DNA from 4 places in the Mediterraneibacter gnavus ATCC 29149 genome. Region 1 is predicted to be linked to each of the others. Evidence: predicted binding sites of a transcription regulator. Region 1 holds the regulator's gene; each other region holds the start of a gene.
What was found. Region 1 encodes Rex, which represses fermentation and respiration genes when NADH is low (regulators of the CRP and FNR family bind a similar motif). Its sites were predicted from a motif close to ATTGTTAANTANTTAACAAT; they were not measured.
Positions count from the first base shown of each region.

Region 2: a site for Rex is predicted at 4,800-4,819, ahead of FXV78_RS00120 (glycerol dehydrogenase). Genes of this name have one in related genera too.
Region 3: a site for Rex is predicted at 2,530-2,549, ahead of FXV78_RS16225 (acyl-CoA carboxylase subunit beta). Genes of this name have one in related genera too.
Region 4: a site for Rex is predicted at 2,016-2,035, ahead of FXV78_RS04630 (L-lactate dehydrogenase). Genes of this name have one in related genera too.

Region 1 is NZ_CP043051.1:2,792,320-2,799,892, forward strand. It holds gene FXV78_RS13820 (GntR family transcriptional regulator) at 1-348, shown strand, start outside; gene FXV78_RS13825 (NADP-dependent isocitrate dehydrogenase) at 362-1,558, shown strand; gene FXV78_RS13830 (RNA polymerase sigma factor) at 1,760-2,251, shown strand; gene FXV78_RS13835 (zf-HC2 domain-containing protein) at 2,244-2,894, shown strand; gene FXV78_RS13840 (ABC-F family ATP-binding cassette domain-containing protein) at 2,927-4,852, opposite strand; gene FXV78_RS13845 (redox-sensing transcriptional repressor Rex) at 5,004-5,648, shown strand; gene FXV78_RS13850 (NAD(P)H-hydrate dehydratase) at 5,737-7,236, shown strand; gene alr (alanine racemase) at 7,239-7,573, shown strand, end outside.
Region 2 is NZ_CP043051.1:25,559-33,131, forward strand. It holds gene FXV78_RS00105 (carbon starvation CstA family protein) at 1-621, opposite strand, end outside; gene FXV78_RS00110 (DUF6320 domain-containing protein) at 743-2,557, opposite strand; gene FXV78_RS00115 (alpha/beta hydrolase) at 2,560-3,483, opposite strand; gene FXV78_RS00120 (glycerol dehydrogenase) at 3,667-4,764, opposite strand; gene FXV78_RS00125 (GNAT family N-acetyltransferase) at 5,060-5,521, shown strand; gene FXV78_RS00130 (Uma2 family endonuclease) at 5,533-6,327, opposite strand; gene FXV78_RS00135 (precorrin-2 dehydrogenase/sirohydrochlorin ferrochelatase family protein) at 6,445-6,933, opposite strand; gene FXV78_RS00140 (precorrin-8X methylmutase) at 6,950-7,573, opposite strand, start outside.
Region 3 is NZ_CP043051.1:3,237,558-3,245,130, reverse strand. It holds gene FXV78_RS16235 (D-alanyl-D-alanine carboxypeptidase family protein) at 1-357, shown strand, start outside; gene FXV78_RS16230 (2-isopropylmalate synthase) at 471-2,459, shown strand; gene FXV78_RS16225 (acyl-CoA carboxylase subunit beta) at 2,653-4,089, shown strand; gene FXV78_RS16220 (OadG family transporter subunit) at 4,104-4,889, shown strand; gene FXV78_RS16215 (biotin/lipoyl-containing protein) at 4,906-5,277, shown strand; gene FXV78_RS16210 (sodium ion-translocating decarboxylase subunit beta) at 5,291-6,442, shown strand; gene FXV78_RS16205 (oxaloacetate decarboxylase subunit alpha) at 6,461-7,573, shown strand, end outside.
Region 4 is NZ_CP043051.1:940,086-947,658, reverse strand. It holds gene FXV78_RS04645 (endonuclease III domain-containing protein) at 1-136, shown strand, start outside; gene FXV78_RS04640 (YoaK family protein) at 139-816, shown strand; partial or broken gene FXV78_RS04635 (MATE family efflux transporter) at 959-1,958, shown strand; gene FXV78_RS04630 (L-lactate dehydrogenase) at 2,137-3,081, shown strand; gene FXV78_RS04625 (hypothetical protein) at 3,176-3,463, shown strand; gene FXV78_RS04620 (LysO family transporter) at 3,466-4,068, shown strand; gene FXV78_RS04615 (Cof-type HAD-IIB family hydrolase) at 4,282-5,091, opposite strand; gene FXV78_RS04610 (UDP-N-acetylmuramoyl-tripeptide--D-alanyl-D-alanine ligase) at 5,095-6,465, opposite strand; gene FXV78_RS04605 (D-alanine--D-alanine ligase family protein) at 6,493-7,548, opposite strand; gene FXV78_RS04600 (nicotinate phosphoribosyltransferase) at 7,563-7,573, opposite strand, start outside.

The sequences.
Region 1 (7,573 bases):
GATGAGCTGGAAGAAGTGATTCTTCTATCAGAATTCCATATGAAAAAAGTAAGTGGAAATAATGCAGACCAGGTGACAGATCTGGATGGCAAATTCCATAAGATTTTGTATGAAGCATCGGACAGCCGGATTTTAAGCCATGTCCTGATGGATTTTCATAAATATGTGCAGCAGGCAAGAAGAAACTCTGTCGTTTCAGAGGAGAGAGCCAGAAAGTCGATCAGAGAGCACAAGCAGATCCTTCGTGCGATTCGAGACAACGATGCAGATCTGGCAGAGCAGCTTGCAAACGAACACATCCTGCATGTGATGCAGAATTTGAAAAAACAGGGATACGAAGAAATTTAGGAGGATACGGAACATGGAAAAAATTAAGATGACCACACCAATCGTGGAAATGGACGGGGACGAGATGACAAGAATTCTCTGGAAGATGATCAAAGAAGATCTTCTGGAGCCATACATTGACCTGAATACAGAATATTATGATCTGGGGCTGGAGCACCGCAATGAGACGAACGATCAGGTGACAGTAGATTCTGCAAATGCGACGAAAAAATATAAAGTGGCAGTCAAATGTGCGACGATCACTCCAAATGCGGCGCGTATGGAAGAGTATGATCTCAAAGAGATGTGGAAGAGTCCAAATGGTACGATCCGCGCTATTTTAGACGGAACAGTTTTCCGTGCTCCGATTGTTGTAAAAGGAATTGAGCCTTGTGTAAAAAGCTGGAAGAAGCCAATTACGATCGCAAGACATGCATATGGGGATGTGTATAAAGGATCCGAGATGAAGATTCCGGGTGTTGGAAAAGTGGAGCTGGTCTACACAGCAGAAGACGGAACGCAGACAAGAGAGCTGGTTCATGAGTTTACAGGCGCAGGAATCGTACAGGGAATGCATAATGTCAATGAGTCGATTGAAAGTTTTGCAAGAAGCTGTTTCAATTATGCACTGGACACAAAACAGGATCTCTGGTTTGCAACAAAGGATACAATTTCCAAGAAATATGACCATACATTTAAAGATATTTTCCAGGAAATCTACGATGCAGAATATGATGAGAAGTTTAAAGCAGCGGGAATCGAATATTTCTATACATTGATTGATGATGCCGTAGCGCGTGTGATGAAATCAGAGGGCGGATTTATCTGGGCATGTAAGAACTATGACGGTGATGTGATGAGCGACATGGTGTCTTCAGCATTTGGTTCTCTTGCAATGATGACATCGGTATTGGTTTCTCCGGAAGGGTATTATGAGTATGAAGCGGCACATGGTACGGTACAGCGTCATTATTACAAGCACTTAAAAGGGGAAGAGACTTCTACAAACTCTGTGGCAACGATCTTTGCATGGTCCGGAGCGCTGAGAAAACGCGGAGAGCTGGATGGAAACAAAGAATTGATGGAGTTTGCTGACAGACTGGAAAAAGCTACGATCGATACGATTGAGGCAGGAGAGATGACAAAAGATCTGGCACTGATCACAACAATTGAGAATCCGACAGTCTTAAACAGTGAAGGATTTATCAAAGCAATCGCGAAGAGATTGTAAAAGAAAATAGAAAAGTGGGGTGAAAAATCTTACATCGGATTTTTCACCCCGTTTTTTATACCCCGGGTGAGAGAATGATCACGAGATAAAACAGGGCAAAAAAACAATTTTGTAAAGTATGTATTTTTTTATATAATAAAATGAAAAGATTTGTAACGTTTTAGAATGTGAGCAGTTATTAAGGTGAAAGGAGGGGGAGATGTGGAGTTCGAAAAAATATATCAGCTGTATTTTCGGGAAGTTTTTCTATATGTTCGCAGCCTGACGCCGGATGAAGTGACAGCAGAAGAAATTGCGCAGGAGACGTTTGTAAAAGCATTAAAATCTCTGAATCAATTTGACGGGAGAAAGGATATCAGAGCCTGGCTTTTTACAATTGCGAAGAATACATATTTTAGCTACTGCAGACGAAAAAAGCATGATGCAGATTGGACAGAGTATGAAAACATAGTAGATGTAGGAGTTCATTTTGCAGAAAATCTGGTGAATGAAGAAAAGGCATTTTTGATTCACAAGTTCCTTCACAATATGGAAGAACCATATAAAGAAGTGTTTAATTTGCGGGTGTTTGGAGAACTTTCTTATGAAAAAATCGGAACATTATTTCAAAAAAGTTCCGGCTGGGTGAGAGTTACTTTTTATAGAGCGAAAAAGAAAATTGAAGAGTATATGGAGGAGCAGGGATATGAGTAAAATCAGTTGTAATGTAATACAGGATATCATGCCGCTGTATGTAGATGAAATTGTGAGTGAGGATACAAAGAAGCTGGTAGAAGAACATTTGAAGGAATGTGAAGACTGCAGAAAAGAAATGGAAAAAATGCGGGCAAAAATAATATTGCCGAATAAGAAAAAAATCAATCAGGCAGAAAAAGAACTGTTTCAGAAATTAAAACACAGATTGATCAACCGTAGGATCGCAGCAGCAATACTTGGGGCGATTCTTGTGTGCGCCCTTCTGGCAGGAGTTTATACAATTCTGGTGCTTCCGAAAGAGCCGATCCCGTTTGATCCACAGAAAATGGAAGTGGAAATAGTCGGAGAGGATGCCTATTTATCCTATGCAGGAAGTGATTCGGCAGGCTCTGTTTTTTGTAACCCTGTAACAGTGGGAGAGGGAGCAGAAAAAAGGGAAATTGCAATGGTTTATTTAAATCGAAACCTGTGGTCCACATATATACAACCTCATTTGCAAGAGCAGAACGAAGATGAGATGATCTATCTCGGAAAAGCTGCGGATATGGATATCATATACTATGGAAAGTTTGATGTGGAAAATTTTTATGAAAAAATACCGGAGATATTAAAAGAAATGACTCCTATCTGGAAGAAGTGATATTAGAAAATGAAATGGAAAGGACTCGCAGATTATTCTGCGAGTTCTTCCCATTTTTCGTACAGTTCTTCCAGTTCGGTATTGTTTGCATCTTTTTCCAATGCAAGTTCCTGACATTTGACAGAATTGGAATAGACTTCTTCCTGCGTCATCAGCTCGTCGATTTCCACATTTCGTTCTTCCAGAACAGCAATTCGGTCTTCCGTCTTTTTCAGTTCATTTTTTCGTTTTCGTTCTTTTGCCTGCAGTTCCTTTTGTTCCTGCCAGCTTAGTTTGGAGTCTGAAGGTGTCGATTCGGTGGTATTTTGAGGAACTGTCTGATCAGCAGCCGGGGTGGCGTATGCGGCGGTCAGTTCTTCTTTTTTCTCCAGATAGTAATCATAGTTTCCGATATAATTGACAAAAGTCTGGTTGACCAGTTCCAGAATCCGGGTGGCAGTCTGGTTGATAAAGTACCGGTCATGGGATACGTACAGAACCGTGCCGGTATATTCGTTGAGTGCCTGCTCCAGAATTTCTTTGGAAGTAATATCCAGGTGGTTGGTCGGCTCGTCAAGAATCAGAAAATTGGCTTCTGAAAGCATCAGTTTTGCAAGAGAGACACGTCCTTTTTCTCCACCGCTTAAATCCCGGATCAGCTTGTAGACATCGTCTCCGGTAAACTGAAATGCTGCAAGAGTGTTTCGGATCTGCGTATTGGTGAGTGTCGGATAATCGTCGGAAATCTCGTCGAAAATAGTTTTTTCATTGTGCAGCACATGATGTTCCTGATCGTAGTATCCGATCTGAACTTTAGAACCCAGTGTAAAACTTCCGGAATCCGGTTCTACGACCTGATTGAGTATTTTCAAGAGTGTTGTTTTTCCGGTTCCATTGTCTCCGATGATCGCTACGTGCTCTCCGCGCTTGATTTCAAAGCTGATATCATGGAATAACACCTGACTGTCAAAACGTTTCCCGAGGGATTCGATACTTAAAACGTCATTTCCACTGACTTCGGAAGGTTCCAGTGTAAAGTGCATCTCTCTTGCCGCTTCTGCGGGTCTTTCGACAGGTGTGATTTTGGAGAGCATTTTTTCCCTGCTTTCCGCGCGTTTGATTGATTTTTCACGGTTGAAAGAGCGCAGTTTTTCAATGACTGCTTCCTGATGCTTGATTTCACGCTGCTGGTTTAAATATTCTTTGAGCTGCGCATCCCGGATCATCTGTTTTTTCTGTGCATAGTCTTTGTAATTGCCGGTATACATGCGTACAGAGCCGTTTTCAATCTCGATGACCTTTGTCACAACGCGGTTTAAGAAAAACCGGTCATGGGAAACAATCAGAACTGCACCCGGATAGTTCAGAAGATACGTCTCCAGCCAGCTGATGGAGTTCAGATCCAGGTGGTTGGTCGGTTCGTCCAACAACAGGATATCTGGTTTTGTGAGCAAAAGTTTTCCGAGAGATACCCTGGTTTTCTGACCGCCGGAAAGGGTGTCTGTGGGTTTTGAGAATTCTTCTTCTGTAAAGCCAAGACCTTTTAAAACACCGGTGATCTCACTTTCGTAGGCGTAACCGTTTTTCGATTCAAATTCTGACATCAGCCGGTTGTAAGTGTTTAAACGGTTTGTCAGTTCCTCTCCGGAAAGAGATTTTAACTCCAGTTCGATGGCGCGGATCTGGGCCTCCAGAGCGATAATATCAGATTTTGCAGTTTTTAGTTCTTCATAGATCGTGTTTGTAGTATCCAGATTCTGATGCTGGGCAAGATAGCCAAGCGTCTTTCCTTTTGTCAGAATAACGTCTCCTTCATCCAGAGGCAGTTCTCCTACGATCATTTTGAAGATTGTTGATTTTCCTGCACCGTTGACGCCGACAAGTGCAGCTTTTTCACGGTCTTCTACATGAAAAGAGCCATCCCGGACAATGAGATGGTCGCCGAATGATTTATTTAAATTATGACATGCGAGTATCATGAAATTCCTCCTGTATTTTGACAATAACTGATTATTTCGAATCATCACCATTTCATTATAACGAAAACACGGCAAAATACAATATAAAAGTTTGACTTATCTTTCACAATTCTATATAATAAGAAAAGATTAAAATTGGAGGGTACAATCAGTGGAAGAAAGAAAAATATCCCGTGCAGTTATCAGCAGGCTCCCCAGATATTATAGATACCTTGGAGATTTGATGGAAGATCAGGTGGAGAGGATCTCATCCAACGATCTAAGTAAGAAGATGCATGTCACGGCATCCCAGATTCGACAGGATCTCAATAATTTCGGGGGATTCGGGCAACAGGGATACGGGTATAATGTAAAATATTTATATACGGAGATCGGCAAGATTCTCGGACTGGACAGAAGCCACAATTTCATTATCATAGGTGCAGGTAATCTGGGACAGGCTCTTGCTAATTATGCCTCTTTTGAAAAAGGCGGATTTATTTTAAAAGGACTTTTTGATGTGAATCCCCGGCTTGAAGGAGTTGCCATCCGCGGAATTCCGGTACGGATGATGGATGAGCTGCAGGAATTTCTTCAGAACAATGAGATTGAGATTGCAGCACTGACGATTCCAAAATCGAAAGCAAAAGAAGTTGCAGAGTTATTAGTGGACAATGGAATCCAGGCTATCTGGAATTTTGCACATACAGATCTGAATCTGCCAAAAGATGTGATCGTAGAAAGCGTACATCTTTCAGACAGTCTGATGAAGCTGTCATATAATGTCAGTCGTCACCGGGAAGAACAAAACAAGTAAGAATAACTCAGTTCATGTGCAAAGGCGTGTGGTCGGAAAATATCTGGCTGCACGTCCTTTCTTTTCAGGAGCAGAAGGGAGATCGGGTATGAGATATTTACCAGACGGAGCGTGGATGCAGAGAGCGGATGAATATACGATTCAAAAGATCGGGATTCCTTCTCTGGTATTGATGGAGCGGGCAGCTCTGAAAACAGTGGAAGTGATGAAAGAGAAAGGAATCAGTCTGGATCACTGTCTTGTTGTGTGCGGAAGTGGAAATAATGGTGGAGATGGATTCGCCGTTGCAAGACTTCTTTATCTGGAGGGAAAAGATGTGTGTGCGGTTTTTGCAGGGAAAGAAACATCCATGAGTGAAGAATGCAGACAGCAGAGGCAGATCGCATCCAATCTGGGTGTTTCCGTTGTCACAAACATTCCCCCAAAAGAATATACTGTTGTCATAGATGCTGTGTTTGGTGTAGGTTTAAGCAGGACGATCGAGGGGCATTATAAAGATGTGATCGAAGAAATGAACCAGATACATGCAGAGAAAGTGGCAATCGATATTCCGTCAGGAATCAGCTCTTTTGACGGACAGGTGCTGGGAACGGCATTTCATGCGGACTTGACAGTTTCTTTTGCATGTGAGAAACTGGGAACTGTTTTGTTTCCGGGATCCGATTATGCGGGCGAGGTAATCCCTGTGGAAATCGGGATCGGGACAAAACTTTTTGAAGAAAATCCGGAAGTCTGTTACACATTGGAAAAATCGGATCTTTCCAAATTTCTTCCGGATCGGAAAAAGAATTCCCACAAGGGAAGTTATGGAAAGATTCTGATGATCACGGGCAGTAAGGGGATGTCTGGTGCGGCATACTTAAGTGCACGTGCAGCTTATATAAGTGGTGGCGGTCTGGTACAGATCTATACAGAAGAATCGAACCGGACGATTTTGCAGCAGCTCTTACCGGAAGCGATCGTATCCACCTATACAGAATATGAGGAAGAAAAACTGCAAAGTCTTTTGAAGTGGGCAGATGTAATCTGTATCGGATGCGGACTTGGAAAAAGCAGGACCGCCGGGCAGATACTTTCTTATTTGATGAAATATGCAGAGGTCCCATGTGTGATCGATGCAGACGGTTTGAATCTTTTGGCGGATCATATGGAACTTCTTCCAAAAGAAAAAAAGCCATTTGTACTGACACCACATATGAAAGAAATGGCAGGACTTTTGGGGTGTACCATCCCGGAACTTGGGAAAAACAGATTTGCTGCGTTAAAAGAATTTACAGACAGCTATGGTGTTGTTTGTGCACTGAAGGATGCACGTACGCTTGTGGCAGGAAAAGACCGGCAGATGTTTCTGAATACTGCTGGAAACAGTGCGATGGCAAAGGCCGGTTCCGGCGATGTGCTTGCCGGAGTGATCACAGGGCTTCTGGCGCAGCATATGAAAGTGTATGAAGGGACTGTGCTGGGAGTGTATCTTCATGCCTGTGGAGGAGATGCAGCCAGAGAGAGGAGAGGCGCTTACAGCGTTCTGGCAGAAGATCTGACAGAGGGGATCGCAGCTTGTATCAAAAAGACAGAAAAGGGGAGATAATGATGGAAAAACACAGCAGAGTGTATGCAGAGATTGATCTGGATGCAATTTCATATAACATGGAACAGATGAAAAAGAGGGTTGGAGAAGGCGCAAAATTTATTGCCGTAGTGAAAACAGACGGATATGGACATGGTGCGGTTCCGATTGCCTGTATGCTGGATGACGATCCGGATGTATGGGGCTATGCGACTGCGACTCTGGAAGAAGCAGTGGAGCTTCACAGAGCGGGAATTCAAAAACCGACGATGGTGCTGGGATGTGTGTTCCCGGACCAGTATGAAGAAATGATAAAAGAAGAGGTGCGCGCCACAGTATACACACTGGATATGGCACA
Region 2 (7,573 bases), 790 kb from region 1:
GATAACTCCTACCGCCATGATGATCAGGCAGATTCCGAATACCGGGTAAATCCGTCCGATGATCTTATCAATAGAAATAAATGTTGCGATAAAATAGTATGCCAGAATGATCCAGAGCCAGAATTCTGTACTGGCAAGAATTCCGCCGATTCCGCCCTCCTTGAACAATGTCACGATCAGACCTGCAGGTCCGACTGCAAACACAGTTCCTACCATAACCAGCAGAACCACACTGAATACACGCATCACATTTTTCATTGCATTTCCAAGGTAAATACCACAAACCTCTGAAATTGATGTACCATTATTTCTTTCAGAAAGCATACCTGAAAAGTAATCATGGACACCGCCTGCAAAAATCGTACCAAATGTGATCCATAAAAATACGATCGGTCCCCACAGGGCTCCCTGCATGGCACCAAAAATCGGTCCCAGGCCTGCAATGTTTAAAAGCTGCACTAAAAAGAGCTTCCACTGCGGCATTACCACGTAATCCACACCGTCATTGATTTTGACAGCAGGCGTCTCCCTGTCATCCGGTGCAAATGTGTTTTCTACGATCTTCCCGTAGACAAAATAGCCTCCGATCAACAGAAGCAGACATAGAAAGAAACTAATCATAGAAATCCCCCTCCTTCTCTTTAGAGAATTTTAATAAATTTATTTTTCTTTTATAATTATATGTTTATTTTAAACAATTTTCAATAGTTTCCTTCTACTTTTTATTACATTTTTTACATTTTCAAACCCGGAATTTTTTCTTAATTTCCCGAACGAACGATTTTCCACGAAAAACTACGATTCCGGCCAGCAACAGAATGCTGATTCCTGTACAAAGTAAAGACGGATACCGGATCCGGACTGCCCCTGCTGCCAGAAGAATTCCCGGAATACATCCAAAGGCGCCGATCTGAACAAGATAAAACAAGTATTCGTTTTCCTCCAGCCTGCACACCCTTGCGACCACTGTCATTGCTGCAAGAATGACCAGCGATGCAAGCGGGAGTACAAAATCCACTGCCCATCCATGCCATCCGGTAAAAACGTCCCACAAAAGCCCCGCTGCCGATATGAGCAGAAGCTGCCACATTCCATTTTTCAGAAGGTTCCTGCGCTTTTTATAGCCTACCATTACAAACAGCCAGGTACAAAGTACTCCCCCGCTCACAAAGCCTGCCCACAAAAATCCGGAAGGAAGCATCAGATTGACCACCCAGCTGATCACAACCGCAGCAATACACAAAAACGTAAAAATCTGCATACTCTTCTGCATCAGTCCCAGCTTCTTTTCCTGATATCCGGGGAAGTCATTCTCTTGTTCTGTAACGTGAATCCCTTCCTCTTTTAAGATCCGCAGAAAATTCCGCTGGATATTATGACTCAGTATTTTCGAGGTGATCCCTACTCTCATTTTATCCCCGTAAGAGCAGGAGCACATCTGCAGTTTGTCCGTACTTGTAAAAAATCCAAACGAATCCACATAGGTCTCAAACACATCCGGAAGCTGGATTTTTCCGATATTGGAATAAATCGCGGAAATACTTCTCCCGCCAAGCGTCGTTCCAGCCAGCAAAAACAGGTTTTTAATCTCCAGAGGCACGGCCCGAAGCAGAGGATTTTTTTCCAGACGGACAAGCCGGTTCATATTGTCTGCAATCCGCTCTTTTACAAGTTCTGTTCGAAAGACATGCTGCAGATTCTGCAAAACTTCCTCAAATCTCGTATTTTCTTCAAACACCTGACCAGCTTCAATCCAACCAAAAAAGTTCGTCATGGAATAGGAGGGAAAATAATTTCTCAGATTCACCGGCACCATCAGAGTGACCGGCTTTTTCATCTGACTTCTCGGCATCTCCTCGTGAATCGCACAAAGCAGTGCGGCAGAGAGAAATACCGTGACTGACACCCCGTATGATTTTGCCTTTCTGTATACTTCTTTCGCGGAAAGAACCACCTCTAAAACAGACATCTCCTCCTGCTCCAGCCTTTCCCCCTTCAGCTGGAATGCAGGTCTGCTCTTTTTGACACTGCCATAATCTGATTTTGAATAATACTGCGAAAAGCTGTCTTCTTCGTGATCACTGGCTGTGGAAATCTCTTCTTCTGAAACAGGCGGAAACTCCACCTGTGGATAGCAAATCATCAGGTAATTCCGCACCAGTTCTTTTAAAAAATTCAGCGCTCCCGTCCCATCAGTCAGACAATGAAACACTTCCAGATTTATTTTCTTTTTATAATAAGAAACCTCAAACAGAAAGCTTTTCTGATCAGGCACATACAGTCCGCTGCAGGGCGGCCGATCTTCTGCCTTGACTTTTGGTTTTAAATTCCGCTGCTCCATATAGAACCAGAACAGCCCTTTCCTGAGAACCGAACAATACAGCGGATACTTTTCCAGCGTACATTCCACTGCTTTTTGCAGAACTTCCTCTATGACATCCTCTTTCAGTTCACAATACAGCCGGAATACCCTGGTATCTTTCTTCCCGGTTGCTGCCGGAAATGCCTGTGCTGCATTATCCAGCTTTCTCCACTGTGAACGTTTCTTTTTCTGCATCGTTACCCCTCCCGTAAAAAATGGTCAATATACGCAAAACTCTCTTCCACATGAAGTCTTGAAACTCCAAGTGCAAAATACCCGTGAAATGCCCCTGCGATTCGATAGCATGTCACCTTATTTCCGGCTTCTTTCAGTCTTTTGGCATAATCCTCGCCCTCATCTCTAAGCGGATCAAACTCTGCACTCAGCACCAGCGTTTCCGGCATATTTGTCAAATCTTCTGCAAGAACAGGCGCCACATACGGACTTTTTAAATCCTCCTGCTTCCCGATATAAAGCTGCAGATAGTCATGCATCTTTCCTCTGGTAAGCAGATATCCTTCTCCGTTCTCCCGAATCGAATCATATGCAGAATCCAGTGTGTAGCAGTTGTTTACTGCCGGGTAGACCAAAATTTGCTTATGAATTGAAAATTCCCCGCGGTCTCTTGCCAGCAGACACAACGCCGCCGCCAGATTTCCTCCGGAGCTGTCTCCCATAACAGAAATCTGTCCCGGCTCAATCTTTGGAAAGATTTTCCCCTGATACAGTGCCCTTGCAGCCAGATAACAATCCTCAAGCCCTGCCGGAAACGGATACTCCGGTGCCAGGCGATATTCTACAGATATGATGGTCTTGTCAACAGATTTTGATAGCATACTGCAGATTCTGTCATATGTTTCTACACTCTCTGTAGACCATCCTCCTCCATGGATAAAAAAAATCGCGGAGGAAATCTCTTCTTTCTGCCTTTTTGTCTCTTCTGATGGGAAATATAATCTCAAAGGAATCTTCCCACACTCTGTTTTTATCACAATATCTTCTTTCTCCACCCAGAGATGAAGCGGATCTAATTTTTTTAGATTTGCCAGTTTTCTGGCTGTATTTATCTCAATATTCTGGTTTGAAAATGCTGCCAGAACTGTCTGTATTACCTGATTCATAAATTGCCATTCTCCGTTACTGTATGAACAGTCACTATTCTCCTGTTGTATTTCTGAACTTTTATTATAGCACAGAAAAAGGCGAATGCCATCCTGACTTTCGCCATGGACTGCATCCGCCGTCATTTTTTCTGACCAGTACAACGAATACTAAGTTTCTGCTATGTTGTACTAGATACAAGCTTACTCTCCGAGAAAATAATGTCCGTATGCATCTGCCGCCTTGATCGCATCTGCCACTTTCTTCGGTGTCACTTCAAACGGCATATTGTGCAGAGTATCTGTCTCGGCACAGGCTGCCTCTGCCACTTTCATCAACTGTTCTTCCGTAATCTTACCTGCTCCCAGCTGTTCCAGTGTAACCGGAAGTCCACATTCGATGCAGAAGTCGATCACCTGCTGCAGCTCTTCTGACGGAATGTTCTCAAGCACCAGCTGCGTGATCGTTCCAAATGCCACTTTCTCTCCATGGTACATATGATGACATTCTTCGAGTACTGTCAGACCATTGTGAATCGCATGTGCTCCTGCAAGACCACCACTTTCAAAGCCAATTCCGGACAGCAGTGTATTTGCCTCGATCACTTTTTCCACTGCTTCTGTACAGGCATCTGCTTCCAGTGCAAGCTTCGCCTTCACGCCTTCCTCCATCAGCGTATCAAAACACAATTTTGCAAGAGCCATAGCTGCCCCGGTAATCTTTCCGCCTGCACAGGATGCGGCATCTGATCTCTGACATGCTCTTGCTTCAAAATAAGTTGCAAGAGCATCTCCCATTCCGGCAACGGTAAGGCGAACCGGTGATTCTGCAATAATCTCTGTATCCATCATGACCATATCCGGATTGGACGGCAGGAACAAATACTCCTCAAACACACCTTCTTCTGTATAAATTACAGAAAGTGCGCTGCACGGTGCATCTGTAGATGCGATCGTCGGACAGATCAGAACCGGCGTCTTTTCATAATATGCCACTGCCTTTGCAGTATCAAAAATCTTACCTCCGCCGATACCGATCACAACATCACACGCTTCTTTTTTCACGATTTCTCCAAGACGTTTGATTTCTTTTTTACTGCATTCACCATTGAAGTAATCAAAAACATATCCACATTCTTTTCCTTCAAAACTTTTCTCCACCATTGCTCCGATTCGCTTGTATCCCCCCTTGCTGATTAGGATCAGAGCCTTCTTTCCATAATTCTGAGCATATTCTCCCAGTTTTTTCATCTCTCCTGCGCCCTGCACATATTTTCCCGGGCTGATCAATACCTTTGCCATTGTCAATTCCTCCTGTCATCATTTGCTGTAATTCTTTTGTTAATATTTTATCACTAAATGCAGTGGAACGGCTACTGTTTTTTTATATTTTTCTGTTGCCAGTATATCACTATGCCCAAATAATTTTATTCCATTCGGTATTTGAATGAACTATAATGATGATATGAATGATTTTGTGGTTATCAGATGAAAATCGGAAAGCCGATTCAATAGATTTCAGTTTCTCTGTGAGCAATTCCGTGGAAAGTTGACCCACAAATAACATGATTTGATTTTTCAGAAAAGGAGACAACTTATGAACATTCGCCTACTGATCCCAGAGGATTATCCTGTGATTGATTCTTATATGCAGGAGCTTCACGACCTTCATGTTCAGGGACGCCCTGATTTATTTATTCCTGCAAGTCACACTTATTCAGAAGCCGACTTCCGTGAAATAACAACCGACGGCAATCACATAGCTCTTGCAATGACAGACGACCATTTTATCGTCGGTTTTATCATTGCCGCGCTCCGGACCAAAAGCAATATGGTGACCGGAACACTCATCGCATATGTAGATGATATGTTTGTACACCCTTCTTACCGTGGTCAGAAAATCGCAACGACTCTTTTTCATAAAATGGAACGAAGAGCAAAAAAACTCGGAGCCACAAGAATCGATCTGATGGTATGGGAATTCAATGAATCTGCACAGAAATTATACCGATCACTGGGTATGATCCCTCAGAGGTATATTTTAGAAAAATTACTGTAATCAGGAGTCAATCACTCCTGATACAAAAACTTTACAGACTCATATATTTCGGAAAAATCAATCTCACATTCCCCCTGGAATATTCCCACAGGTACACGATTTTCAAATCCATAGACAACCGGAAGTTCTTCATTTTCCAGATCATACACTACAACTTTTTTCTTATCCGGGTCGATAAGCCAGTATTCCCTGACTCCCGCTGCCGCATATTTGCTATGTTTGATATTCATATCAATTTTTCTTGTAGCAGGGGACAAGATTTCCATAATCAGATCCGGAGCTCCATACACATGTGTCGGAACTATTTTCTCACGGTCACATACCACCAAAACGTCCGGCTGTACCATTGTCTTTTCATCACAATCAAGCTGTACATCTACCGGTGCAGAAAAAACCATGCATGCTCCCTTCTTTTGGCTGATGAAAGCATGAAACCGTACACTGATTTCCAAGCTGATCTTCTGATGAATAATTGTAGGCGCAGACATATCATAGATCACACCATCAATCAACTCTACTCGTCTTTCATCCGGAAGTTGATAGTAATCCTCAAGAGTACACTCTCGACTTTTTTTTGATATTCCATATTCCATCTTCGATTCGCACACATAAGAAAAGCCCCTATCAGAGTCTCTTTTATTCTCAAATACAGATTCTATTTGTTTCAGTATATCCTGGCTGAATACTTCCTCATTGTCATGGAAAATCTTTTGCACCGTTTCCAAAGAGACTCCTGATAGCTCCGATAGCTGCTCACAACTATAGCCAAACTGCTGTCTTTTTCGCCTCATTTGTTCGACTGTCACATGATCACCTCATTTCATAGATTCCAACAAGTTTTATTATTTTCATTATACTGATAAAACAGAAAAAGCTCAATCGTTTCTAAATTGTAAATGCCAACAACATAATCCCGTAAGATTTCAGCGATATTTCTCCAGATATTCCCGGACCTTACGCACCGTCTTCGGGCTTTTCCCACCGGAATTCATCCCGATCACAACACCATCTTTTTCAGTCACCGCAGGAAAATAAAAATCACACAGGGATTTGTCATCTGCAGTATTTACCAAAATCTTACGCATTCTGCACGCACTTACGATTTTTTGATTCAGCTCTCGGTCATCGGTCGCAGTCAGCACAATGTCTGCCCCATTCAAAAAATCAGATGTATCTTTCAGATCTTCTTCCAAAACTTTTCGAGAACTCCACACTGCCTGGGGCACTTCCTTTTTTTCCTCTTCTTTCAGAATGTCCTTCATTTCATCACAGATCTCAGGCGCTGTCACCTCAATGTGCTCTGCAAATTTTAACAGCGTACGCACCCTTCTTGCCGCAATTTCCCCCCCGCCGATCACAAGAATCCTCTTTGTCGAAATATCCACAAACATCGGAAAATAATATCCGCCCATGCTCTTCTCTCCCTCGTCACTTCTTTTCATCCATCATATACAACAACGCATTGCAGATACATGCTGCGATATTGCTTCCGCCTTTTCGTCCTCTTGCCACGATATACGGTGTGTCGTTCAGTGACAGGATCAGTTCTTTTGACTGTACCACATTGACAAACCCCACCGGCACTCCAATGATCAGCTCGGGTTTTAATCTTCCTTCCTGAATCATCTCATACAACCGGATCAGCGCAGTCGGCGCATTGCCAATGGCAAAGATCAGTTTTTTATCCAGCTTGGCCGCACGCTCCATGCTGGCAACCGCGCGCGTTGTTCCCTGTTCTTTTGCCATGTTTGCAGTCTCTTCGTCAGACATAAAACAGCACACTTCGCCTCCGTACTGTGCCAGTTTTTTCTTGTTGATCCCTGATTTTCCCATCTGCGTATCGGTCACGATCCACGCTCCGTCACGGATTGCATCCATTGCCCTTTGAACTGCGTCTTCTGAAAATTTCAGACTCTTTGCATACTCAAAATCTGCGCTTGTATGAATACAGCGCTTTACGATCGGTTCTGTTCCCGGAATCAGACTGACCTCTCCCAGCTCTTCTGTAATGATCTCAAAACTTCTTTTTTCAATATCCTGCGGCAATACATT
Region 3 (7,573 bases), 450 kb from region 1:
TTTGAATATCAGAGTATGAAAGGCGCCGGGCAAAAATTTAAAATCCGGGTGACGGATGGGATTCCGGATTCCAATCAGAAAGAGGCGTATACATATGCAGAAGCACTGTCAGAGCAGTCAAATCTTTCGTTTCTGCTGGCAGACTGGGAATCTGTTCAGGTAAGAAGGAACATTCCGGCAGTATTACCGGCTCCTGTCCGGGAAGGGACAGAAGTGGGAACGATAGAATATCGGGTCAACGGAGAAACTCTTGCCAGACTTCCGGTAGTAATCCAAAGGTCTGTGGGAAAAATTGATTTTTCATGGTGCTGGAAGAAAATAGCAGCAAAATATTTCTTAAAAGAGAAAATATATTAAAATAAATCAAGGCAAGTGATTAAAAATGTCACTGGTATCGAATGGAAGAGTATGATAGTATAAACGAAATAAAAAAAGACAAGTAAATTGATGTAATATAAGGAGTGCTTGCGATGAAGAATTTTGAAAAATATGAAAGAAGCTATTTTATGCCGCCGGTGCCGTGCTATGACTGGGTGAAGAAAGACCATATTGAAAAACCGCCCGTCTGGTGCAGCGTGGATCTGCGGGATGGGAATCAGGCATTGATCGAGCCTATGAGTCTGGAGGAAAAAATAGAATTCTTCCAGATGCTTCTGGATGTCGGCTTCAAGCAGATCGAAGTGGGATTTCCGGCAGCGTCTGAGACAGAATATCAATTTCTGCGTACATTGATCGAGCAGAATATGATCCCTGAGGATGTAACGATCCAGGTTCTGACACAGGCGAGAGAGCATATTATCAAACGGACCTTTGAAGCGGTCAAAGGAGCGCCGCATGCGGTCATTCATCTGTATAATTCAACTTCTGTCGCACAGAGAGAACAAGTGTTTAAAAAGAATAAAGAAGAAATCAAAAAAATTGCGGTAGACGGAGCCATTCTTCTGAATGAGCTGGCAAAGGAGACAGAAGGGAATTTCACGTTTGAGTACAGCCCGGAAAGTTTCCAGGGAACCGAGGTGGATTATGCGCTGGAAGTGTGCAATGCAGTTCTCAGAGTGTGGGAGCCGTCCAGGGAGCGAAAAGTGATCATCAATCTTCCGACAACCGTGGAAAACGCGATGCCGCATGTGTTCGCAAGTCAGGTGGAATATATGAGCAAGCACTTATATAACAGAGAACATGTATTGTTATCGCTTCATCCGCATAACGACAGAGGATCCGGCGTCAGTGACGCAGAGCTTGGAATTCTGGCAGGAGCGGACCGGATCGAGGGAACGCTGTTTGGAAACGGCGAACGGACCGGAAATGTGGATATTATCACGGTTGCTATGAATATGTATTCACAGGGAGTGGATCCGGGCTTGGATTTTTCCAACATGAGTGAGATCAGTGAGACCTATGAGAGACTTACCAGAATGCAGGTTTCTCCGAGACAGCCATATGCCGGAGAACTGGTATTTACCGCGTTTTCCGGTTCTCACCAGGATGCGATCGCAAAAGGAATGGCATGGAGAGAAGAGAAGCAGTGCCAGACATGGTCGGTTCCTTACCTTCCTCTGGATCCAAAAGATGTGGGACGCCGCTACGAGACCGATGTGATCCGTATCAACAGTCAGTCCGGAAAAGGCGGAGTCAACTATATTTTAAAACAGAGCTTTGGAATCAGCCTTCCGCAGAAAATGAGAGAAGAGGTCGGCTATCTTGTAAAGGATGTGTCGGATAAAGCGCATAAAGAACTGACGCCAGACTGGGTATACCATATATTTGAAGATCATTATATTCACGTAAAAACAATCTTTACAGTAGATGAATGTCACTTTAAACAGGAAGACGGAATCCTTGCGGAGGCGACGATCCACCATGCGGGAAGCGACCGTGTGATCAACGGAATGGGAAATGGACGTCTGGATGCGGTGAGCAATGCTATTAAGCACTATTTTGACATCGATTATGAGCTGGCATTTTATGAAGAACATTCCATGACAAAAGGGTCTTCATCCAAAGCGGTCGCTTATGTGGGCGTGATCTGCAATAAAAAGCGCTACTGGGGAGTCGGCATTGATGCCGATATCATCAAAGCTTCTGTAGAAGCCCTGGTCGTGGCAGTCAATAAGATCGAAGAACTCCGAAATCAGCAGGAATGCAAGGATGCAAGACTCTTGGAGATCACGAATTATATCTATGCAAACTATAAGCATGTGACACTGGATGAGCTGTCCGAAAAGTTTTTCCTGTCGAAACCATACCTTTCCAAATATATCAAGGAAAAATCAGGAATGACATTCGGAGACATCCTGAAAAATGTCCGGATGAAAAAAGCCTGCACGATGCTCAGGGAAGGCAATGCAACTGTAGAGAGTATCGCAGAGACTGTGGGATATCAGAACGTAGAACATTTCAACCGGATCTTTAAAAAGATGTATCAGGTCACTCCGGTGCAATTCCGTAATCAGAAGTAAAAAACAAAGACATATTTCCAAAGTCAGGAAATATGTCTTTTTTTATAAAAATTCGGAAAAAATAAAAGAAAATGGCAAAGAAATAACAAAAAACAGAAATTTAATTGAATTTTTTCGCTAAGTAATATATACTAGAATAGGCAAAAATTTTGGTTTATATTTAAACACATTTTATAATATGGAGGGCTAGAATATGAGCAACAATGCAACAGAAAACTCAGCAAGCAGAAGAATTGCCACAGTGCTTGATGAGGGCAGCTTTGTTGAAATCGGTGGTGCAGTTACAGCAAGAAATACAGATTTCAACCTGCAGGAAAAAGAAACTCCGGCTGACGGGGTCATTACCGGCTATGGAGTGATTGACGGAAATCTTGTCTATGTCTACAGCCAGGATGCATCTGTTTTAAAAGGTGCGATCGGCGAGATGCATGCAAAGAAGATTGCAAACATCTATGACATGGCAATGAAGATGGGAGCGCCGGTCATCGGTCTGATCGACTGTGCAGGTCTTCGTCTTCAGGAAGCGACAGACGCGCTGGAGGCATTTGGAAGCCTGTACTTTAAACAGGCAATGGCATCCGGTGTGATCCCTCAGATCACAGCTGTTTTTGGTATGTGTGGCGGTGGTCTTGCAGTCGTGCCGGGACTGACGGATTTCACATTCATGGAAAATAAAGAAGGAAAATTGTTCGTTAATTCACCAAATGCTCTGGAAGGAAACATTGATTCCAAATGTGACACAGCGAGTGCTGAATATCAGAGCAAGACAGCAGGGCTTGTCGATGTGACAGGAACAGAAGAAGAGATCTTAGGGCAGATCCGTTCTCTGATCTGCATGCTCCCTGCAAACTTTGAGGATGATGCATCCTATGACGAATGTACAGACGACCTGAACCGTGTCTGCGCAGATCTTGCCAATGCTGCGGAAGATACAGGAATTGCACTTGCCACAATTTCTGACAACAATATTTTCTTTGAAACCAAGAGAGAATATGCAAAAGAAATGGTAACAGGATTTATCCGTCTGAACGGAATGACAGTGGGAGCTGTTGCAAACCGTTCCAAAGTATATGATGCAGAAGGAAATGCAGAGTCCTATGAACAGGTTCTGACAGTTGACGGATGTAAAAAAGCAGCAGATTTTATCAATTTCTGTGATGCTTTCTCGATTCCGGTATTATCCCTGACAAACGTGACAGGATTTGAAGCAACTCTGGAAGCTGAGAAGGATATGGCACGTGCAGTTGCAAAACTGACTTACGCATTCGCGAATGCATCTGTACCAAAGGTTAATGTGATCGTAGGAAAAGCTTACGGAAGCGCATATATTGCGATGAACAGCAAATCTATCGGGGCAGATCTGGTATACGCATGGCCGACAGCTGAGATCGGAATGATGGATGCTTCTATGGCAGCAAAGATCATGTATGCAGATGCAAACGCAGAGACATTGAAAGAAAAGGCAGCAGAATACAAAGAGCTGCAGTCCAGCCCGGTTTCCGCGGCAAGAAGAGGATATGTGGATGCAATCATTGATGCAGCCGATACAAGAAAATATGTGATCGGAGCATTTGAGATGCTGTTCACAAAGAGAGAGGATCGTCCGGCAAAAAAACACGGTACGGTTTAGTGAGGTGAGGCAAAGTGAAGAAAAAATTAAGTTTAATCGTACTTGCCTGTGCTCTTACCTTAGGTGTTTCAGGATGCGGCAGCGAGGCAGATACGACAACAAGTAATGAAAAAGAGTCCATGGTGGCTTATTCAGAGGCGATTGTCAGCAGCTTCAGTCAGACACCGGATGAAGTTTTTGACCAGTATGAAGAGATGTCCGAACTGCAGCTGGATCTGATGCTTCTGAATACAGGACTTCCTGTAGATTCTGAGAATTTCCTTTCCATGATTGAAGCCTGGAAAGCGGGAGAGGCAGAATGCGGAGCATTCAAAAGCTATGGAGAATTCGAGACAGAGATGACAAGCTCCGGAATCGTAGTTTCTACAGAAGCAGAGTATGAGAATAAGACTGCAGACATTGAATTTACATTCGATGAAGAACAGCAGATGGACAGCTTGACGATCAATGCACATTATTCTACTGCGGAGATTCTGAAAAAAGCGGGACTGAACACCATTCTTGGAATGGGAACTGTATTCGTTGTTTTGATCTTTATTTCATTCATTATTTCTCTGTTCAGATTTATTCCGGAACTTGAGAAGAAATTTAAGAACAAAAAAACTGCAGAACCGGCAAAAGCACCGGCTCCGGCTCCTGTACCAGTTGCAGAACCGGCAGCAGAAGAAGCTTCAGATGATGCAGAGCTTGTAGCAGTGATCTCAGCAGCGATCGCAGCGGCAGAAGGAACTTCTGCAGACGGATTTGTAGTTCGCTCGATCAAGAGAAGAAAATCGAATAAATGGAACAAATGGAATTAATCAGGAGGATTTTAAAATGAAAAATTATACAATTACTGTAAATGGAAATGTATATGATGTGACAGTAGAAGAAAAGGGAGCAGGTACTGCACCGGTTGCAGCGGCAGCACCAGTTGCAGCTCCAAAGGCAGCACCGGCAGCGGCTCCGAAAGCAGCAGCACCGGCAGGAGCAGGAAGTATCCAGGTAAAAGCGGGAGCAGCTGGAAAAGTATTCAGTATTGACGCAAGCGTAGGACAGGCTGTAAAAGCAGGAGATGCCATTGTAACAGTAGAAGCTATGAAAATGGAAATCCCTGTAGTAGCTCCGGAAGATGGTACAGTTGCTAGCATTGATGTGGCAGTAGGCGACGCAGTAGAGTCAGGAGCAGTATTAGCCACATTAAACTAGGAGGTTTTGACAAATGGAATATATTTCAAATACGCTGGGGAACCTGGTAGAGCAGACTGCGTTTATGAACCTGACGTTCGGAAACCTGATTATGATCGCAGTTGCCTGCTTTTTCCTTTATCTGGCGATTAGACACGGCTTTGAACCGCTGCTGTTAGTTCCGATTGCATTTGGTATGCTTCTGGTTAATATTTATCCGGATATCATGCTTCATGCAGAAGATTCGGCGAACGGAACAGGCGGACTTCTGTATTATTTCTATGTTCTGGATGAGTGGTCAATCCTGCCGTCTCTGATATTCCTTGGTGTCGGTGCGATGACAGACTTTGGACCATTGATCGCGAACCCGAAGAGTTTCCTTCTGGGTGCGGCAGCACAGTTTGGTATTTTCGCCGCATACCTTGGAGCAATGGCAATGGGATTCTCTGACAAAGCGGCTGCAGCGATTTCTATCATCGGTGGTGCTGACGGCCCGACTTCTATTTTCCTCGCAGGAAAATTACAGCAGACAGCAATCTTAGGACCGATCGCGGTAGCGGCATATTCTTATATGTCACTGGTTCCGATCATTCAGCCGCCGATTATGAAGCTTCTTACAACAGAAGAAGAGCGTAAGATCAAGATGGAGCAGTTAAGACCAGTTTCCAAACTGGAGAGAATCCTCTTCCCGATCATCGTTACGATCGTAGTATGTACGATTCTTCCTACAACAGCTCCTCTGGTAGGTATGCTGATGCTTGGTAACCTGTTTAAAGAATCAGGTGTTGTAAGACAGCTGACAGAGACAGCATCCAATGCTTTGATGTATATCGTAGTAATCCTGCTTGGTACATCTGTAGGTGCTACAACAAGTGCAGAAGCATTCCTGAACATGGATACACTGAAAATCGTTGCACTGGGACTGATCGCGTTTGCATTCGGTACAGCAGCCGGAGTATTGTTCGGTAAACTGATGTGCTGGGCAACAAAGGGCAAGGTAAATCCTCTGATCGGTTCTGCGGGTGTGTCTGCGGTTCCTATGGCAGCCCGTGTTTCTCAGAAAGTCGGAGCAGAAGCAGATCCTACAAACTTCCTGCTGATGCATGCGATGGGACCGAACGTTGCCGGAGTTATCGGTACTGCGGTGGCAGCCGGAACATTTATGGCGATCTTTGGTGTGAAATAATAATGGAGGACAGTAAAAATGGCAGAAATTGCAAAAAAACCAATTAAAATTACAGAAACAATTCTGCGTGATGCGCATCAGTCTCTGATTGCGACAAGAATGACAACAGAGCAGATGATGCCGATCGTGGATAAAATGGATAAAGTCGGATATCATGCAGTAGAGTGCTGGGGAGGAGCTACATTTGATGCATCACTCCGTTTCCTGCACGAAGATCCATGGGAGAGACTTCGTAAATTCCGTGACGGATTCAAGAACACAAAACTGCAGATGTTATTCCGCGGACAGAACATTCTGGGATACCGTCCATACGCAGATGACGTGGTAGAGTATTTCGTACAGAAATCTGCTGCAAACGGAATTGACATCATTCGTATCTTTGACTGTATGAATGATATGAGAAATCTGCAGACAGCAGTTACAGCAGCGAATAAAGAAAACGCCCATGCACAGGTTGCAATGTCCTATACATTGGGTGATGCATATACTCTGGAATATTGGGTAGATCTCGCAAAAAGAATTGAAGACATGGGAGCAAATTCTATCTGTGTAAAAGATATGGCAGGTCTTCTTTGCCCATATCAGGCAACAGAACTTGTAACAGCATTAAAAGAAGCAGTTGAGATTCCAATCGAGATGCATACACACTATACATCAGGAGTTGCTTCTATGACATACCTGAAATCTGTAGAGGCTGGTGCTGACATCATTGATACAGCAATGTCACCATTTGCACTTGGAACTTCTCAGCCGGCAACAGAAGTGATGGTAGAGACATTCAAAGGGACTCCATATGATACAGGACTGGATCAGAACCTGCTTGCAGAGATCGCTGATTACTTCAGACCGATCAGAGACGAAGCACTTGAGTCCGGACTGCTCAATCCGAAGAACCTTGGTGTGAATATCAAGACACTTCTGTACCAGGTACCGGGAGGAATGCTTTCCAACCTGACATCTCAGTTAAAAGAGCAGGGAGCAGAAGATAAATTCTATGAGGTTCTGGAAGAAGTACCGCGTGTGCGTAAAGACCTTGGAGAGCCGCCGCTTGTTACACCTTCTTCTCAGATCGTTGGTACTCAGGCAGTATTCAACGTGCTGATGGGAGAACGCTACAAGATGGCAACAAAA
Region 4 (7,573 bases), 1.7 Mb from region 1:
GATCATTCCTCCGGAGGAGGGCAGCAGCTTTTGCCATCGTCTTGTATATCATGGAAGAGAAATCTGTACTGCAAGGACAGCACCATATTGTGACAGATGTTGTCTGTTTGATATCTGCAAAAAAAGAGGTGTTTAGAAATGAAAGCAAAAGGACAGATGTCAGAATCCATGCCGCTGGCAATATTTCTTACATTGGCCGGTGGTTTGCAGGATGCCTATTCTTATAATTGCAGAGGCAAAGTATTTGCCAATGCCCAGACAGGAAATATTGTACTTTTGGGACAGAATCTTGCAGAGGGAAACTGGGGCGTTGCGCTTCATTATCTGATTCCGTTGCTGGCGTTTATCAGTGGTGTTTATGTGGCAGTCCGCATTCAGAATCTGTGCAAAGAAAGCGAAAAAATCCACTGGAGACAGATTGTGCTGGTCATTCAGATCATATTGCTGTTTTTGGTAGGCTTGTTTCCGCAGAGTATGAATGTACCGGCCAATGCGATGATGTCATTCAGTTGTGCGATGCAGGTAAATGCCTTCCGGAAATTCCACGGGATTCCGTGTGCAACGACCATGTGTATCGGAAATATGCGAAGTGCGACAGAAATGCTCTGTAAATATCAGGTAACGGGCAATCAGGAACTGAAGAAAAAAAGTATGCATTATTACTTTGTAATTCTGGTTTTTGCGGTTGGAGCGGCCATGGGAGCATTATTCATCCGGCAGATTGGTGATCGGACGATCTGGATTGCGGCGATACTGCTGCTGGCAGGATTTGTTTTGATGTTCATAAAAGAGGATAGAGAATACGTGAGAAGATAAATCTGCAAGATTTGTTCTCTATTCTTGCATAATAGAAACTATGGGTGTATCCTAAGAACGTATTTGATCAAAATGATTTGACAGAACATAAAGAGGGGGCAAAAAAGTGGATGCACAAAAGCATCTATTTGATAACAAGAAAATGGCGGCTCTATTGATTCCGCTTGCAATCGATCAGCTTTTGAATTCCTTTATGGGAACCGTGGATACTCTGGTAGTCAGTAATCTTGGTTCGGCAGCTATTTCAGCGGTGACGTTGGTGGATTCCATCAATATTCTGATCGTACAGGCATTTTTTGCACTGGCATCCGGGGAACGGTAGTCTGCTCACATTATTTGGGATGCAAAAAGCAGGATCATGCAAAAGAGGCAGCGAGACAGCTGATTTTTATCACATTTTGTTTGCCATGTTTGTAGTTATGTACAAACTTCGAAAACCAGATCTGGAAATCCCCGTGTACGATTACTTTACGATTCGTCCGCAGTGGAAAGAAATCAGAAGAATCTTGAATATCGGAATTCCTTCAGGAATTGAAAACAGTATGTTCCAGTTTGGAAAGCTGGCAATCCAGTCTACAGTTTCTCTGATGGGAATGGCTGCCATTGCGGCTCAGGGAATGGCAAATTTGATTGAAAATCTGAATGGAATCCTGGCGATCGGAGTTGGTGTCGGGCTGATGACCGTTGTGGGAGAAAGCCTCGGCGCCGGTCGTAAGGATGAAGCGATTTATTATGTGAAAAAGCTGAGTATTGTTTCAGAGGTCGTAATTGTAATTTCCTGTCTTGTGATGTATATTCTCGTCTATCCAATTACAAAATTCGGGGGAATGGAAGCGGAGAGTGCAAGACTTTGTATTCATATGGTAACCTGGATCACGATTGTCAAACCTGTTGCATGGGTATTTTCTTTCATTCCGGCATATGGATTCCGTGCGGCTGGAGATGTGAAGTTTACAATGACCGTATCAGTACTTTCGATGTGGTTTTGCAGAGTGCTTCTTGCAATGATTCTCGCAAGAGGATTCGGAATGGGACCGATGGCGGTATGGATCGGAATGTTTGCAGACTGGTCTGTACGTGGAATCATTTATGCGATTCGGCTGAAAAATAAAAAATGGCTGAATCATCAGGTAATCGGTTAAAAAAGAATAATTTCAGAAAAAAACAACATTCTAGTAGAGAGGTTACAAAACTGGAATGTTGTTCTTTTTTTAACACAATCAGGAAAATTCAGGAAAAAGAATTGCATAATTCCTAGTTTTATGGTAGGGTTTAAAACAGTAATAGTTATTATTTTAAACAAAAGTGAGGGAGATCGATATGATAAATATTCAAAAAGCAGCAGTGATAGGATGTGGATTTGTAGGAGCATCTACGGCGTTCAGCCTGGTGCAGAAAGGATTGTTTTCAGAGCTGGTTCTGATCGATGCGAACAAGGAGAAGGCGGAAGGCGAGGCTATGGACCTCAGTCATGGAAGACCGTTTGTTCATTCCATGAAGATTTACGCAGGCGATTATGATGATATCAGTGACTGTGCGTTGATCATCATTACAGCGGGAGCAAACCAGAAACCGGGAGAGACAAGACTGGATTTAGTACACAAAAATGTGGCGATCTTCAAATCAATTATTCCGGAGATTACAAAACGAAATTTTGAGGGAAACCTTCTGATCGTGGCAAACCCGGTGGATATTCTGACATATGCGGCATTGAAGATTTCCGGTTATCCAAAAGAGCGTGTGTTTGGAAGCGGAACAGTTCTGGATTCTGCAAGATTCCGCTATCTGTTGAGTGAACATCTGGATGTGGACAGCAGAAGTGTTCATGCGTTTATCATCGGAGAGCATGGAGACAGTGAGCTGGCTGTCTGGAGCAGTGCGAATGTTGCGGGAATTGATATCCATGATTTCTGTGAGCTGCGCGGCCATTATGAGCATGATGCGGCAATGGAGCGGATTTATAAAGAAGTTCGCGACAGTGCATATGAGATCATTGAGCGAAAGGGTGCGACCTATTACGGAGTAGCTATGGCAGTAGGCAGAATTGCAGAAAGTATTATCCGTGATGAAAATTCTGTTCTGCCAGTTTCCAGTCTGATGGAGGGCGAATATGGATTGGAAGATCTTTGTATCAGTGTTCCGACTCTGGTTTCCCAGAAAGGAGCAGAGCAAGTGCTTGAGATTCCATTGGATGAAAAAGAGCATGAGAAACTGAGACAGTCTGCCGCGGAATTGAAAAAAGTCCTGGAAACTCTGGACTTATAGGACATTGACGATAACATATTTTTCGTGATATCCTTGTACGAATGGGGTGTTTTTTATACACCTGAAAAGGAGAGAAAGAACGGGGATACAAACGATGGATGTTATTGTGATTATGTGTATTGGAGTGCTGGCCGGCAAATTTTTATTGCCACGCAATTTAAACAGGTGGAATCAGATCTTGCAGGTAGTGTGCACACTGTTTCTGATTTTTTCCATGGGAGTTCTGCTGGGAAGCCGGGAAAACTTTCTGGAAGAACTTTCTACATTGGGAATTCAGAGTGTGATTTTCTTTTTGCTGCCGTCTGTGGGATCGGTTCTTCTGGTCTATCCTCTGACCAGACGTTTTTTAGAAAATAAAAAGACTGGAAAGGGGAGAAAATAGACATGGTATATCTGGCAATTATTGCGCTGCTTGGCGGCATTGCCTGCGGAATGACAGGATTGGACGAGAACGTGATCGTATCCTGGATTACTTCGAATAAAGATATGATCTTATACCTGCTGATGTTTCTGGTAGGAATCAGCATTGGTTTTAATCAGGGGATTGTCAGTAAGATCAAGGAATATCATATTAAAATTTTTGTGATTCCCCTGGGAATCGTAGTTGGCTCTATTTTAGGAGGAATCGCGGGAGGACTTCTGACAGGGATGCCGCTTGGTGAGAGTACAGCAATTGCCAGTGGACTTGGATGGTACAGCCTTTCCGGGGTTACCATTGGCAATCTGGCGGGAGCACAGGCGGGAAGTATCGCATTTTTAAGTAATCTGCTGCGGGAGATTTTCTCCTTTTTCAGCATTCCGTGGATTTCGAAAAAACTGAATTATTATACCTGTATTGCGCCGGCGGGAGCAACCAGTGAAGATACAACACTGCCGATGATGATACGGTATACGAACGAAGAGACCGTGGTACTGTCTGTGTTTAACGGAGTGATCTGTTCCGCACTGGTGCCGTTTCTGATTTCGTTTTGTTATAATTTGTTTTAAAAGTAGGAGAACAGTGTGTAATCAATGTTTTGCAAAACAGGAGGTTTTACAAAATACTTACGAATCTTTAACAAGCTTAGCATGGATATAAAATGAAGAACATGCCATAATTAAACCCAGCGATAGTGGAACTGAAAGGAACCTTCATAAAAGGGGAAGCCTGCAATTTATAACGTGCAGCCTTCCCCTTCTTTTATAGTCTTTATAATCAGGTTACCGTAAAAACGTATTGATCACATGTAAAATCCCATCTTCATCATTGGATTTCGTGATAAAATCAGCCGTTTCTTTGACGATCGGCTGTGCGTTTTCCATGGCAACGCCAAGTCCGGCGTATTCGATCATGGAAATGTCATTGAAGCCATCTCCGCAGCAGATCATAGAATCTGCAGTCAGTCCGATGCTGTTTAGCAGTTTTTGCAGAGAGTATGCTTTGTCGATATTCTGTGGCATGATCTCCAGGAAAAACGGCTCAGACCGGTAAATATTCAGCAGCTTATGAAACTTCTGCTGGAGGTGCGGCATCAGTTCTTCCAAGATAGACGGTTCTCCTGCAATCAACAGTTTGTTGACAGGGAAAGTCAGTCGGGATACGAAATCCGGTACCTGTACGATTTCCATTTTATTGATAAAAGATTCTTTTTCGGTATATTCGTTGGAAGCAATACCGGACAGAATCTGGTTCCCGTCATAAGTCAGAATATCCAGTCCCGGATAGGTGGATGTAATTTCATAGATCGGCGCAATCACGTCGGCAGGCAGGGTACGATTATAGATGATCTCTCCGGTAGAGCACTGGGTAATCCTGGCTCCGTTGAAGGAGAGCATATATCCGCCGTATTTGGAAAGATTCAGCTTTTCTGCCAGAGGAACGATACCGTTGATCGGGCGTCCGCTGGCAAGTACAACTTTCTTTCCTTCCTCCTGAATCTCGATGAGTGCCTGTTTTGTCGGTTCTGTAAGTTCTTTTCTGGAATTGGTCAAAGTGCCGTCCAGATCAAGAACGAGCATCTGGTAGTCCATATGTTACCTCTCTTTTAGTACACTGACGATCTCGGAAAACTTCATACCGTTGGAAGCTTTGACAAGAACTGTATCCTTTGGATTTAAAATACGGTCTGCCTGTTCGAAAAAGTCATCTTTTGTTTCAAAATAAAATACCTGTGTTTTGGAACACTGTTCACTTGCACCGGTTGCCATATGTTCTGAGAGCTGTCCGATGCAGACAAGTATATCGATTCCAAGGCCGGCAGCATATTTTCCGACCTCATAGTGCATCTGTTTTTCTGTCGGCCCCAGTTCAAACATATCGCCAAGGACTGCAATCTGACGAGTGTCTGCCTTTGCAAGAACATCCAGAGATGCTTTTGTGGAAGCCGGATTAGCATTGTAGCAGTCATCAATGATCGTAAGGGAATCTGTCTCGATCAGATTGTTGCGTCCTGCCAGAGGAACCAAAGCTTCAATGCCGGCTTTGATCTCTTCGTCGTTCATTCCCAGTGCATACCCTGCGGCAATGCCGGCAAGTGCATTGAGAACCATATGTTCTCCCGGAATCGAGATATGTGCAGAGAAGGTTGAATTTGGTGTGTGGAAGACGGCATTGGTACCGCGCAGTCCGCAGGATTCTACCTGATCCGCATAAAAATCCCGGCTGTCATCCAGACCAAAGAAGACCGGCTGGATTCCGTTTGCAGGGTGAACGGTTGAGAGTTTATCATCATCCCCGTTTAAGATAATGGAACCGTTCGGGTTCATATAGAGGAAAATCTCCGTTTTTGCTTTCAAAATACCGTCTCTGGACTTTAAATGCTCCAGATGGGCAACTCCGATATTGGTGATGACGCAGATGTCAGGACGGGCAATCTTTGCAAGCCGTTCCATCTCGCCGAAATTGCTGATACCAAGTTCCAGCACGGCAACCTCATGTTCTTCGCGGATATTGAAGATCGTAAGCGGGAGCCCGATCTCGTTGTTGAAGTTCCCGGCTGTTTTCAATACGTTATATTTTTCTCCAAGCACAGATGCGATCATTTCTTTGGTGCTGGTCTTTCCCACACTTCCGGTGACACCTACGACTTTCAGATTAAGGCTTTTCCGATAGTGCTCGGCAATATCCTTCAATGCCTGTTCACAGGAGGTGACCAGAATGTATGGATAAGAGGCATTTTCAATCCGTTTTTCGGAGAGCGCACACAGAGCGCCGTCCCGGATCGTCTGCGGGATGAACATGTGTCCATCCACTCTTGCACCGCGAATGGCGATAAACAGACAGTCTTTTTCTACTTTCCGGCTGTCGATCACAACGCTGGAAACTTCTTTATAATAGCTTTCATCATCGCCGTAATAAATTCCACCACAGGCAACGGCGATTTCTTTCAATGTCATGTTTTTCATAAACGTTCCATCCTTTATTGTATTTGCTTACTGATATCTTGCTTCCATGGATTTCTGGATGATCAGCTCGCACAGATCTCCGTATTCAATTCCGTCTGCAAGTGCTTCTTTTGGAAGGAGGCTTGCAGAAGTCATGCCCGGAAGGGTATTCATTTCCAGGCAGTACAGATTGCCGTCTGCGTCCAGGATAAAGTCAGCCCGGCTGTATACGTTCAGCTTCAATGCCTGGAAAGCGCGGACTGTGAGAGCTTTCATGCGCTCTGCAATCTCTTCGCTGATATCGGCAGGGCATACTTCTTCAGTCGCATTTGCCTGATATTTGTTGGCATAGTCAAACCATCCGTTTTTGGGAATGATTTCGATCGGAGGAAGTGCTTTTCCATCGATCACGCCGCATGCAAATTCGCGGCCTTTGATGTAAGTTTCGACGACCACTTCGTTTTCATAACGGAAAGAATTTTTCAGTGCCTGACGGTATTCCTCTTCTGTATTTACAATATATACTCCGATGCTGGAGCCGCCGGAGCATGGCTTTACAACGACCGGGAAGGAAAGTCCCAGAGATTCCAGGGAACAGTCACTGTCTTCTTTATACAGGCAGACTCCGGAAGGTGTGTCCACACCGGCTTCCATAAAAATCTGTTTGGTGAGTCCTTTATCCATGGCAACAGCACATCCAAGCGAGTCAGGTCCTGTGTAGCGGATTCCGAGCAGATCAAATGAAGCCTGCAGCTTTCCGTTTTCTCCTTCTCCGCCGTGAAGTCCGAGGAAGGTCATATCTGCCAGGCGGCAGAGTTCGATGACATTCGGACCGAAGAAGCAGTCAGACTGGTCCGGACGGGAAGCTTTTACAGCTGCAAGATCCGGCTCTGTTTCGGAAATATTCTTTGCGATTTCCAGACCGTGTCCAGGCAGTGTAAAGACGTCTTCCAGATTCTCGGGTGCGTTCTCAAGGCCGAGAAATACGTCCAGAAGAAATGCATCGTGTCCTTTCTCCAGTAATGTTTTACAGATTCCGGCAGCAGAAGCGAGAGAAACGTCGCGTTCTGTACTGAGTCCACCGGCTAATACGATAATTTTCATGATGATCTCCTATCTTATTTATTTA